Regions from separate parts of the Bradyrhizobium sp. USDA 4538 genome, predicted to be linked through region 1. Evidence: predicted binding sites of a transcription regulator. Region 1 holds the regulator's gene; the other holds the start of a gene.
The links. Region 1 encodes LexA, which represses DNA repair genes until DNA is damaged. Its sites were predicted from a motif close to TGTTCNNNNTGTGTTCNG; they were not measured.

Region 1 (5,479 bases):
TGGCATCGACTGGATGATCCTGGTGACGCAATGGGTCGCCGCACTCCCGGGCGCGGTCGGCCGCATGGCGGCGTTCGGCATCGGGCCGCTGATCGCAGCGAGCGCCGGCATCATCCTGCTCGGGCTGCTGCGCACGCCGCTGCGCTGGTCAGGCGCGGTGCTGCTGCTGGTGGCCTCGGTCTGGGCGCTCAGGGTGCCGCAGCCGGACGTGCTGATCTCGGGCGACGGCCGCAACGTCGCGGTGCGTGGCGGTGACGGGTGGCTGCATCTGATGCACAGCGCCAAGGATGCATTTTTGGTCAAGGAGTGGCTGGCGGCGGACGCCGACGCGCGCACCGCCACCGATGCGTCGCTCGGCGAGGGCGTCTCGTGCGATGCCGGCGGCTGCGTGACCCAGGGACCCGGCGGCGTCTTCGTCGCGCTGGCGACCCGGCCGGAGGCGCTGGCGGACGACTGCGAGCGCGCAGCCCTGATCGTGACGGCGCGGCCGGCGCCGCAGGGCTGCGCGGCATCGGTGATCGATGCCGAGCGGCTGCGCCGCCACGGCGCGCTGGTGCTGCGAAGGATCAGGGACGGCTACGCCGTCGATGCGGTCAAGCCCGGCGGGATCGACCGGCCGTGGTCGCCGGCAGTTCCCGGCGACGGCGAGAGCGAAACGACGCTGCGCGCGCCCGCCGCCGCGCCGCGGCCTGCGGTGGATGCGACGCCGGCCGAGACCGATCTGCAGGGCGATGATTAGCCGTGGTCCGGCGAGGGGCCGCTCGGCAGCTCGAACAGGCCGAGATGGTATTCGTCGGAGTCGGGGCCGGCGTCGGGCTTCTTGACGAGGGTGAAGGAAGCCTCGGGAAATTGCTCCCAGACTTTCAGGTCGTCGGCCGTTACCGTCAGCCAACCGAACCGGAACATGTAGCGGCCCGGTTCCGTGACGCGTCCAGCCTTTTGCCATGTGACCTTATCGACCACCGCGCACGTCCTCCGTGCCCGATGATGCGCCAAGGCGCCGGCCGACGCAAATCTCCTTCTGCGCCCCGGAAGCGGGAGTCCGGGGTCGCCCGAAATTGCTTAGGTCATCCGCCGCCGAACAGCTCATTCCGCGGCGACGATGCGCTCAACCCAAAAACAGCGTTGCGAATGCGGAGGGCCGCCGCTCCACAACCTTCGGCTTCTGCTCGACCGGCGGATGCAGCGCCGGCAATTGCAGCACGCTAACGCGCTGTCCCTCGACCAGCTGGGTCACCAGCACATGGCTGCCGTCGGGGAATTCGACCGCGTCATGATGCCGATCAGGCACGTCGGGCTCGACTTCGTTGAACACGCCGACGCGATAGTTCAGCGTCTTGGTCCAGATCCAGCGGCTGTCGTAGCGAACGTTCTCGGCGAAAGCGAGCTCGGTGCCCGGCAGCATGCAGACCGCGACAGTGGGGTCATTCTCCGAAGCAAAGCCGCGGGTCGACGTGCCGCGGAACGTCGTCGTGATCAGCGTCTCTCCGACAATGGCGGGGCGCGATGCCACGGCGTGCAGACTATAGTCACACATCGGATGGCTCCTCATTTCGAGGTAGCGACCCGTGCCTCTCCTTGAGGCATTAGGGCCTCTACCAGAGTGGACGATAGCGAACGAGCGTCTGCTCGTTTCTGGGCGATTGTACGACTGGTCCGAGATCGCTCCGATCACAAACACGCGACGCTGCGCGAGAGGTATCGGAGCGCATCGGGCAGGCCGTACGCTACACTATCATGCAAGGAACGATCCGACGTGTTGCTCGTTCCCGGCCGCCGCAAGTATTTGCAATTCAGTATTTGCGATAAAGGCCGATCAGCTTGCCCTGGATGCGGACCCGGTTCGGCGGCAGGATGCGCACTTCATAGGCGGTGTTGGCCGGCTCGAGCGCGATCGATGCGCCGCGGCGGCGGAAGCGCTTCAGGGTGGCTTCCTCCTCGTCGATCAGCGCCACCACGATGTCGCCGGTATTGGCGACGTCGTTGCGCTGGATCAGCGCCATGTCGCCGTCGAGGATGCCGGCATCGACCATCGAGTCGCCGCGCACCTCGAGCGCATAGTGCTCGCCGGCACCGAGCATGTCGGGCGGCACGCTGATGGTGTGGCTGCGGGTCTGCAGCGCCTCGATCGGCGTACCGGCGGCGATCCGGCCCATCACGGGGACCGCGACCGGACGGTTGCCGTCGTCCTCGGCAATCGGCGGCGTGCTGGCGCGCCGGCCGAGGGTGCCTTCGATGACGCTGGGCGTGAAGCCGCGGCGGCCGTTGCCGCCGCCGGCCGAGAGTTCGGGCAGCTTGATGACCTCGATGGCGCGGGCGCGGTTCGGCAGGCGGCGGATGAAGCCGCGCTCCTCCAGCGCAGTGATCAGGCGGTGGATACCGGACTTCGAGCGCAGGTCGAGCGCATCCTTCATCTCGTCGAAGGAGGGCGGTACGCCGGCCTCTTTCAGACGTTCATTGATGAAACGCAGTAGTTCGTACTGTTTGCGCGTGAGCATCTCGAGTATTCCCCCGGTTGATAGCGTCGTTCGATTCCGAGACTCTTCTGGTGGGGCCTGCAGGCCGGGCCTGACCTCAGGAGCATGTGCTCGATGCACCTGCTTCCACGCGGCTTCCCGATTGTAGACACCAGTACTCGAAACAAATCATGAACGGACACTATATGTTCGATATGTGTTCCGCAACCACTTAATTTCCGGTGAACGTGTCGGGCAACGCACAATCGGCGGGGCGCGAAAACCCTATTCGGGCAGTGTCAGGATCTCGCATTCGCTGCCTTCGACGGCCGCCGCCGCGAACGGCGGGCGCACGAGAAGTGCCCGTGCCGCAGCGAGATTCCCGAGCAGCGACGAGTCCTGCTGCGTCACCGGCGTTGCGATCAGCGTGCCGTCCTCGCGCGCTTCGAGACGCGCACGCAGATAGTCCTCGCGCTGGTCGTTGGCTGCGAGGTCGCGGCCGAGCAGGGCGCTCGCGCGGCGATGATGAATCACTTTCCGGCCGCTCAGCGCCCGAATCAACGGCACCAGGAACAGGAAGGCGCAGACATAGGACGACACCGGATTGCCGGGCAGACCGATCACCCGCATCGCGCCGAGCCGGCCATGCATCATCGGCTTGCCGGGCCGCATCGCAATCCGCCAGAACGCCATCTCGACGCCCTCGGCTTCCAGCGACCGCTTGACGAGATCGTGGTCGCCGACCGAGGCGCCGCCTGTCGTGATGAGGACATCGGCGCCGGCCTCGCGTGCCCGGCGGATGCCCGCCGTGGTCGCCTCTACCGTGTCGGCGGCAACGCCGAGGTCGACGGTCTCGGCGCCTTCGGCGCGCGCCAGCGCTCGCAGCGCGTAGCCGTTGGAATAGACGATCTGGCCGGGACCGGGCTGCGAGCCCGGCATCACCAGCTCGTCGCCGGTCGCCAGCACCGCGACCTTCGGGCGGCGGCGCACCGCAAGTTCCGGATAGTTCATGGCGGCCGCCAGCGACAGCGCGCGGTCGGACAGGCGGCTGCCGCCGGCGAGCAGCACCTCGCCCTCACGGAAGTCGACCCCAGCCGGGCGGATGTGCCGCCCGACGCTGGCGGCCTCCGTGATCGTGATGTGGTCGCCGTCGACGGCGGTGTCCTCCTGGATGATCACCGCGTCGGCGCCATTGGGGATCACGCCGCCGGTGAAGATCCGCACCGCCTCGCCGGCGCCGACCGTCCGCTCGAACGGCCGGCCGGCGGCGACTTCGCCGATCACCTTGAGCCGGGCCTTTAGATCAGCCGCATCGGCGGCGCGCACCGCATAGCCGTCCATCGCCGACATCGGCTGCGGCGGCTGGGTGCGGAGCGCCGCGAGGTCGTGCGCAAGCGTGCGGTGGTAGGCGGCATCGAGCGCGACCATCTCCTCCGGCAGCGGTTCGGCGCCGGCGAGGACGGCGGACAGGGCATCGGCAACCGGCATCAGGGCCACGCTCAGAGCTCCTCAATTCTTAATGTTCAAATTCCAAGTGCGGTCAAAGCCCTTGCCACGTCATCCGTCGACGTCACGTGGATAGCATGAAGGCCGCGCGCCCGCGCACCTTCGATATTGGCGGCCAGGTCGTCGAAGAACAGGATCCGCGACGCCGGCACGCCGATGGCTTTTACCACATGATCGTAGGCCTCGGCGTCGGGTTTGCGGAAGCCGATGCTCGAGGACAGGAAGACGTTGCGGAAATGGCTGAGCAGCTCGGCATGGGTGACCGAGAAATGCGCGACATGGGCCGGATTGGTGTTGGAGAAGGCGTAGAGCGGCATCCGCTTGGCGGCCGCCGCGAGCAGCGGGGCGATGCCCGGCATCTCGCCGGTGAAGATCGCGTTCCAGCCTTCGAGGAACTGGGCGTCCGTGATGTTGATGCCGAGCGTCCGGCGCAGATTCTCGAAGAATGCCGCGTCGTCGATCCGGCCGATCTCATGATGCTTGAAACTGTCGTCGACGACAAAGCGCGTGGCGAGCTCGGCGGGCGCACAGCCGGCATGCTGCGCCCAGTGCGCCATCACCTTGTCAAAGTTGATGTCGAGCACGACGCGGCCGATATCGAACAGCAGCACGTCGACGGAGTTGGGAGAGAATTGCGAGGTCATTGCGTGAAACCGTGTACGAGAATTGCGGGCAGGCGGCAATGTCCTCGATTTCAGTGACCGGTGTGTGGATTGTGCGTGGCGTTGCATTCATCGCGAGACTGTTCCCGCGCACACCGTCGTCCCGGCGAAGGCCGGGACCCATAACCACAGGGTTGGGTTGTTGAGAGGAAGCTGTGGCCCCAGCGTCGCGCAACAATTGAGATTTGGGGTAATGGCTCCCGGCCTTCGCCGGGACGACGGCGGGTGTCGTCGCTTGTGCGTCAAACATCCGCATTCTCGCGACATGATCTGTCCGAGCCTTGCTCTTTTCACCCTATATTTTTGCTGCGGGGCTTGGCTTGCCGCGTCGGGCAACTCAGTGGCACGCACGCACGAGCTTTCAGCGCACCAAGCGACTTGATGCTTGCCGCGGCCTGACGCCCGCGGTGGCTTGGTGCCCGCCGGACGTAGCTCTCACAGCCTGGACAGTGCCAAGCCGAGGTAACCGATCAGCGCACCGGTGCTGAGAATGATGACGACGAGCGCCTGTTCCGAGCGTGCTTGCAAGGTTTTCCGGGTCACGGCGTTGGACGCTCCGTCTTCGAGATCATGCGGTCCAACGAACAGCATCAATTTCCGTTCCGGTCCTTCCCCCGGGAACCTTCACGACCTGCCGAGTGACGCGACGAATGCGGAACAGGAATGCGGGTCGGCCGCCTATGAGGGCGGTGCGATCCCCGGAACGGGGAAAGCGCGGCACATCTCGACGCTGTTCGACCTCAGTCGCTTGACGACCGCTGCATCTCCCTTCGACCGGAGGGATTCCGCAGTGAGTTCGGCGATCAGGCGCATTTCGGGCTCGCCCATGCCGCGCGTGGTCGCCGCCGGCGTCCC
Region 2 (5,479 bases), 3.3 Mb from region 1:
GCGGATGCCGGCAAGCTCGCGCGCTGGCGCGAGGCGCTCGCCGGCGTGACCGCGCTGAAGGTCGGCGTGGTCTGGGCCGGCAATCCCAAGCACAAGGGCGACCGCCAGCGCTCGCTGCCGGCGGACGCCGTGCTGCCGCGGCTGGTCACATCGGGCGTGCAGCTCTACGGTCTGCAGAAGGAGCCGCGGCCGGACGATGCGCCGGTGCTGCGGCGTCTTGGCGCAGGTATCGTCGACCTCGCGCCGACGCTCGGCGATTTCGCCGACACCGCGGCGGCCGTCTGCGCGCTCGATCTCGTCATCGCCGTCGACACATCGGTGGCGCATCTCGCCGGCGCGCTTGGCCGCCCGGTCTGGATGTTGTGTCCCTATGCGCTCGACTGGCGCTGGCTGCGCGATCGCGCCGACACACCCTGGTATCCGACCATGCGGCTGTTCCGCCAGGACAGACCGCAGGCCTGGGATCGCGCGCTGGCGCGCGTGACGGACGAACTCGCGCGGCTCGCCGGCGGCGAGCGCGAGTTGCTGTTGCCGGCACGTTTAGCGCGTTGACCGGCCATCACCCCGCACTCATCCCCTGCGCGCCGCCGAGCAGCTTCACGTTGAGCCGGCCGCCGTCGAACAGCATCTCGTTCAGCGCTGCGTCGATGTCGTCAGCAGTGACATCCCGGCCTCCCCCGCGGGCGATGCTGGCCTGAGCGATGCGGCGCATCAGCTCCTTGATGAATGCGGCGCTGACCCCGGCGGTGCGCTGCACCGCTGCGTCAACCACGGGCGGTTCGAGCGGCAGGCCCTTGCCGTACAGTCGGATCAGCTTGCCGCGCCCGGTCTCGTCGGGCACCGGCACCTCGATGGCCTGGTCGATGCGGCCGGGCCGGCCGGCCAGCGCGCCTTCCAGCTCCTCGGGCCGGTTGGTGGTCAGGACGAACAGGATGTCGCAGTCCTCCTTCAGGCCGTCCATCTCGTTGAGCAGCTTGTTGAGCAGCGATTCCTCGCACGGTCCGCCCATGTCCTCGCGGTCGCGTGCGATCAGGTCGACGTCCTCGATCACGACCATGGTCGGCTGCAGCAGTCGCGCGAGGCTCATATAGGCGCCGAGCAGGCCGACCTGCTCGGCGGTGATGATCAGTGTGGTGTGATCCGGCAGGTTGGTGGCGAGATAGCGAATGGTGTGGGTCTTGCCGGTTCCGGGCGGGCCGTAGAGCAGGATGCCCTTGCGGGTCGACTGCCCGAGCTTGCGCAACAGATCGCGGCTTTCGACGAAGTCGAGCACGTTGCGGTCGAGCAGCCGCAGCGTCCGGTCCGGCAGGATCACGTCATCGCGCGCGACCGTCGGCAGGCGATGCACGGTCACGCCGCGCGCGCGGCCGCGATAGTCGGCGGCATCCTCCAGCGACAGGATCTTGCCGCGATAGGATCGTGCCGCGTGCACGGCCGCTTCCAGCTCGGCAAAGGTCCGCTGCACCAAGGCGTTTCCGGCGACGCCTGCGGGCACCGCGAGCTCGATCCGCAAGCCCGGCTCGGTCTGATAATCACGATGGTAGCTGAGCAGCACCGCGTAGCGCAGCTCTCCGGTTTGGCATAGCCACAAGCCATTGGTCAGGCATTTCACCGACTCAGGCTCGCCAACGTCGACGTCGTGATACTGCGGCGGCGCGATCGGCGGCGCGTTGCGGCTGTTCTCCATCAGCGAGGCAATCGCGAGGGTCTCATAGCGGTGTTGCTCATGAATGCCGAAGAAATGGATCGGCACATCGAACAACTTGTCGATCGCGATCTGGACGTCCGCTCGCATGTGACCGGGAAATTGTCGCGACCGGGTCATGATCTGATTGCGCGGCGTCCCGGCAAAATGCCAATCGAGCGCCATGAAGGCATATCTGAACTCCTCGCTCGGTAGATTTTCTGAGCTTGCCCGCGCGGCGATCAGGCAGTTGCCGCACAGGCAGACTGTCCGGCGGATGAGAAACACGTCGGTGACGGGCTCCAGCGCGCCACAGAGATCGCACGGCCGGGCCGCGTCGGCGGCCGATGCGGTGATCAGCAATGGATGCCCGTTGTTGCGGATCAGCTGTTGGGCGGACTCCAGCAGTGCCTTGGCCACCGTCGCGGGATAGGGGCCGCATGCGAATCCGTTCTGGGCCTCGATTCGCGCAGTGACGGCAACAGCCTCTTTCCGGGACTTGCCGAATACCGTGCGCAGCAGGTTGCGCATGAATTCTATCGGTGTCTCGTCGTCATCATGGATGAAGAGCCTGACCGGGCCGTTCTCGGCAAAAACGTCGTGCATGAGACCCCCGAACGCAATTGGGAACAAAAGAACAAAATAAGAACATCACGGCGGCTACTGCGCGTCAAGCGAAAGATTCTGCGGTCTCATCCCTGACGTGTAGTGAGCCGATCGGCCGGGAACGCGCACTGGAAGTGTAAACGCGGCTCAACGCCTGTGACGATTGTGTTGCGGCAAATGCCAAGAGATGGCCGTCACAGCGGCAAACTTCCGACACACCATCGGGGCGAAAAGGAGTATCCGACATGGCGCGAGCGCGAGAGCAGATTCCTCCCAAGGGTTTGCGGTCGCGCAGTTATTTTATGAGGCCCTCGTGTCGCACAAACTTCGCCTTGCGCTGCTTCTCGTCTTCACCTTGTTCGTCTCTCCCGCGCTTGCGCAGCCGGCCGCCAAGCCGGCGCCGCCGCAACCCGTTACCGGTAACGCGCTGACGCCCGAGCAGGCGAAACGTGCGCTCGACACGCTGCAGGACGACAAGAAGCGCGGCGAGATCATCAACACGCTGCGCGCCATCGCCAATGTCTCGCCGCAGGCGGCCGCCGCGGAGCCGGCGCCGGAGCAGCATTCGCCGATCCCGCTCACTGCCGACAGCCTCGGCGCACAGCTGTTGCTGATGGTGTCCGAGCAGGTCGGCGAGATGTCGCGCGAGGTCGCCGACGTCGCGCGCACGCTGACGCATTTCCCGGCGTTCTACTACTGGTTCGTGCGTACCGCCAACGATCCGGTCGCCTATGGCCTCTTGATCGATATCGCCTGGAAGCTGGCGCTGGTGTTCGGCTGCGCGCTGGCCGCCGAATGGGTGGTGTTCCGCCTGATCAAGCGGCCGGTCGCGTTCCTGGAAGCGCGGCTGCCGCAGACCGCGCGCATGCCGGTGCAGACGCTCGCCATCGTCGATCCGCCGTCGTCGGTTGCCGACGTCACGCCGGCGCCCGAGTTGCAGCGGCGCCGGCTCAGCCTGGCGCGGGCCTGGCAGTCGCTGGTCCGGCTGCCCTTCGTGCTTGGGCGCCTTTTGCTCGAATTGCTGCCGGTCGTCGTGTTCGGCGGCATCGCCACCGCGCTGCTCGGCACCGAGATCGGCGATCAATCGACCACGCGGCTCGTGATCCTTGCCGTCGTCAACGCCTATGTGTTCTCGCGCGTCTTGATCTGCGCGGTGCGCGCGCTGGCAGGGCCGTTCGGCCTGTTCCGCGTCCGTGCCGAGACTGCGGCCTATATCGAGATCTGGGCCCGGCGCATCGTCGCCGTCGGCGTCTCCGGCATCGCCTTTGCCAATGTCGCGCTGCTGCTCGGGCTGCATCGCGCCGGCTATGCCGCGCTGATCCGGCTCGTGATGTTGGTCGTGCATCTGTTCGTCGTCGTCATCATCCTGCAGTGCCGCCGCCAGGTCGCCGACGCCATCCGCGCGCCGGCCGATCGCACCGGGCTTGCGGCGCGGACGCGCAACCGGCTCGCGGCGCTCTGGCATGTGCTGGCGATCGCGCTCGACCTCGCGCTGTGGGCAGTGTGGGCGCTCAACATCCGCAACGGCTATTCGCTGCTGCTGCAATATTTCGTCGGCACCGTCGCGGTGCTCCTGGTTACCCGCCTCGTCACCATGGTGGTGCTGAGCCTGATCGATCGCGGCTTCCGCATCAGCCCGGAGCTGATCCAGCGCTTCCCGGGGCTGGAGACGCGCGCCAACCGCTATCTGCCGCTGCTGCGCAAGGTGGTCACGGCAGTGATCGCCTTCATTGGCTTCGTCGCGCTGCTCGAGGTCTGGGGCGTCGATGCCATCGTCTGGTTCTATGGCGGCCAGATCGGAAGCCGCCTGATCTCGGCGCTGGTGACGATCGGCATTGCCGCGCTGGCCGCGGCCGTGATCTGGGAAGTCGCCAATGCGCTGATGGACCGGCAGATCGACACCCTGTCGCGCGACGGGCATTACGCCCGCGCCGCGCGCTTGCGCACCTTTCAGCCGATGCTGCGAACCGCGCTGTTCTGCATGATCGTCGCGGTGGTCGGCCTCACGGCGCTCAGCGAGATCGGCGTCAATGTCGCGCCGCTGCTGGCCGGCGCCGGCATCGTCGGCATCGCGATCGGCTTCGGTTCGCAGAAGCTGGTGCAGGATCTGATCACCGGGCTGTTCCTCCTGATCGAGAACACCGTGCAGGTCGGCGACAACGTCACGGTGTCGGGCCTCTCGGGCGTGGTCGAGAACGTCTCGATCCGCACCATGCGGCTGCGCGCCGGCGACGGTTCGGTGCACGTGGTGCCGTTCAGCGCGGTGACCACGATCACCAACTCCAGCCGCGGCGCCGGCAATGCCGCAGTCAGCGTCAACGTGTCCTACAAGGAGGACACCGACCGCGCCGGCGAGGTGCTGAAGGACATCGTCGCCCAGATGCGCCAGGAGACGGCGTATCGCGCATTCATTCGAGGCGACCTCGAATTGTGGGGCGTCGACAAGGTCGACGGCTCGGTCGTGACCATCGTCGGCCAGATCCGCTGCACCGATAGCGGCCGCTGGGCGGTGCAACGCGAGTTCAACCGCCGCATGAAACGGCGCTTCCAGGAGGAGGGCATCGAGATCGCCTCGATGGGCCAGACCATCCTGATGCAGCTTCCTCCACCCTCCGAGCCCGATACCAACGCCCAGCCGCGCCGCGCGGCGGGCTGATCCGGCGCTCCGCTTCACCTCGCCCCGCTTGCGGGGAGAGGTCGAATTCGAGCGAAGCTCGAATTCGGGTGAGGGGAAGTCTCCGCGAGAGTATCTGCTTCCGTGTGTGCGAAGGCAGCCCGAGCCAACCAGCGGGAATGCTTGCCGGCGCGTCTCACGATTGCGACACGTCTCGCGACGGTGAGACGCCGCCAGCCTTGCCAAGCCCGCTGACCGGCGCGCAGCCGGCCGAAATCCGGCCGTTCTCACCCATTCCCTGCGACTTCCTCCGCTGGCACAGCGCTTGCTGATCGTCATGCAATGCGCGGCAAGACGCATTGCACAACTGAACCCAACGCGAAGGAAGGAAACGCACATGGAGCTTGGCTACTTCACCATGCCCTCGCACCCGCCGGAGTGCGGATTGAAGGAGGGCCACGACTGGGACCTGCAGACGCTGCGCTGGCTCGACGAGCTCGGCTATCAGGAAGCCTGGATCGGCGAGCACCATACCGCACCCTGGGAGCCGCACCCGTCGCCTGATCTGCTGGTGG

Region 2: a site for LexA is predicted at 2,318-2,335, ahead of J2R78_RS19810 (ATP-dependent Clp protease adaptor ClpS). Genes of this name have one in related genera too.

The regions. Positions count from the first base shown of each region.
Region 1 covers NZ_JALJZE010000001.1:7,716,168-7,721,646, forward strand. Annotated here, with positions in the region: partial or broken gene J2R78_RS35435 (ComEC/Rec2 family competence protein) at 1-739, shown strand, start outside; gene J2R78_RS35440 (hypothetical protein) at 736-963, opposite strand; gene J2R78_RS35445 (hypothetical protein) at 1,109-1,537, opposite strand; gene lexA (transcriptional repressor LexA) at 1,794-2,498, opposite strand; gene glp (gephyrin-like molybdotransferase Glp) at 2,742-3,953, opposite strand; gene J2R78_RS35460 (HAD family phosphatase) at 3,980-4,606, opposite strand; gene J2R78_RS35465 (hypothetical protein) at 5,060-5,215, opposite strand; gene glyA (serine hydroxymethyltransferase) at 5,303-5,479, opposite strand, start outside.
Region 2 covers NZ_JALJZE010000001.1:4,396,074-4,401,552, forward strand. Annotated here, with positions in the region: gene J2R78_RS19805 (tetratricopeptide repeat protein) at 1-552, shown strand, start outside; gene J2R78_RS19810 (ATP-dependent Clp protease adaptor ClpS) at 560-2,290, opposite strand; gene J2R78_RS19815 (mechanosensitive ion channel family protein) at 2,604-4,946, shown strand; gene J2R78_RS19820 (LLM class flavin-dependent oxidoreductase) at 5,302-5,479, shown strand, end outside.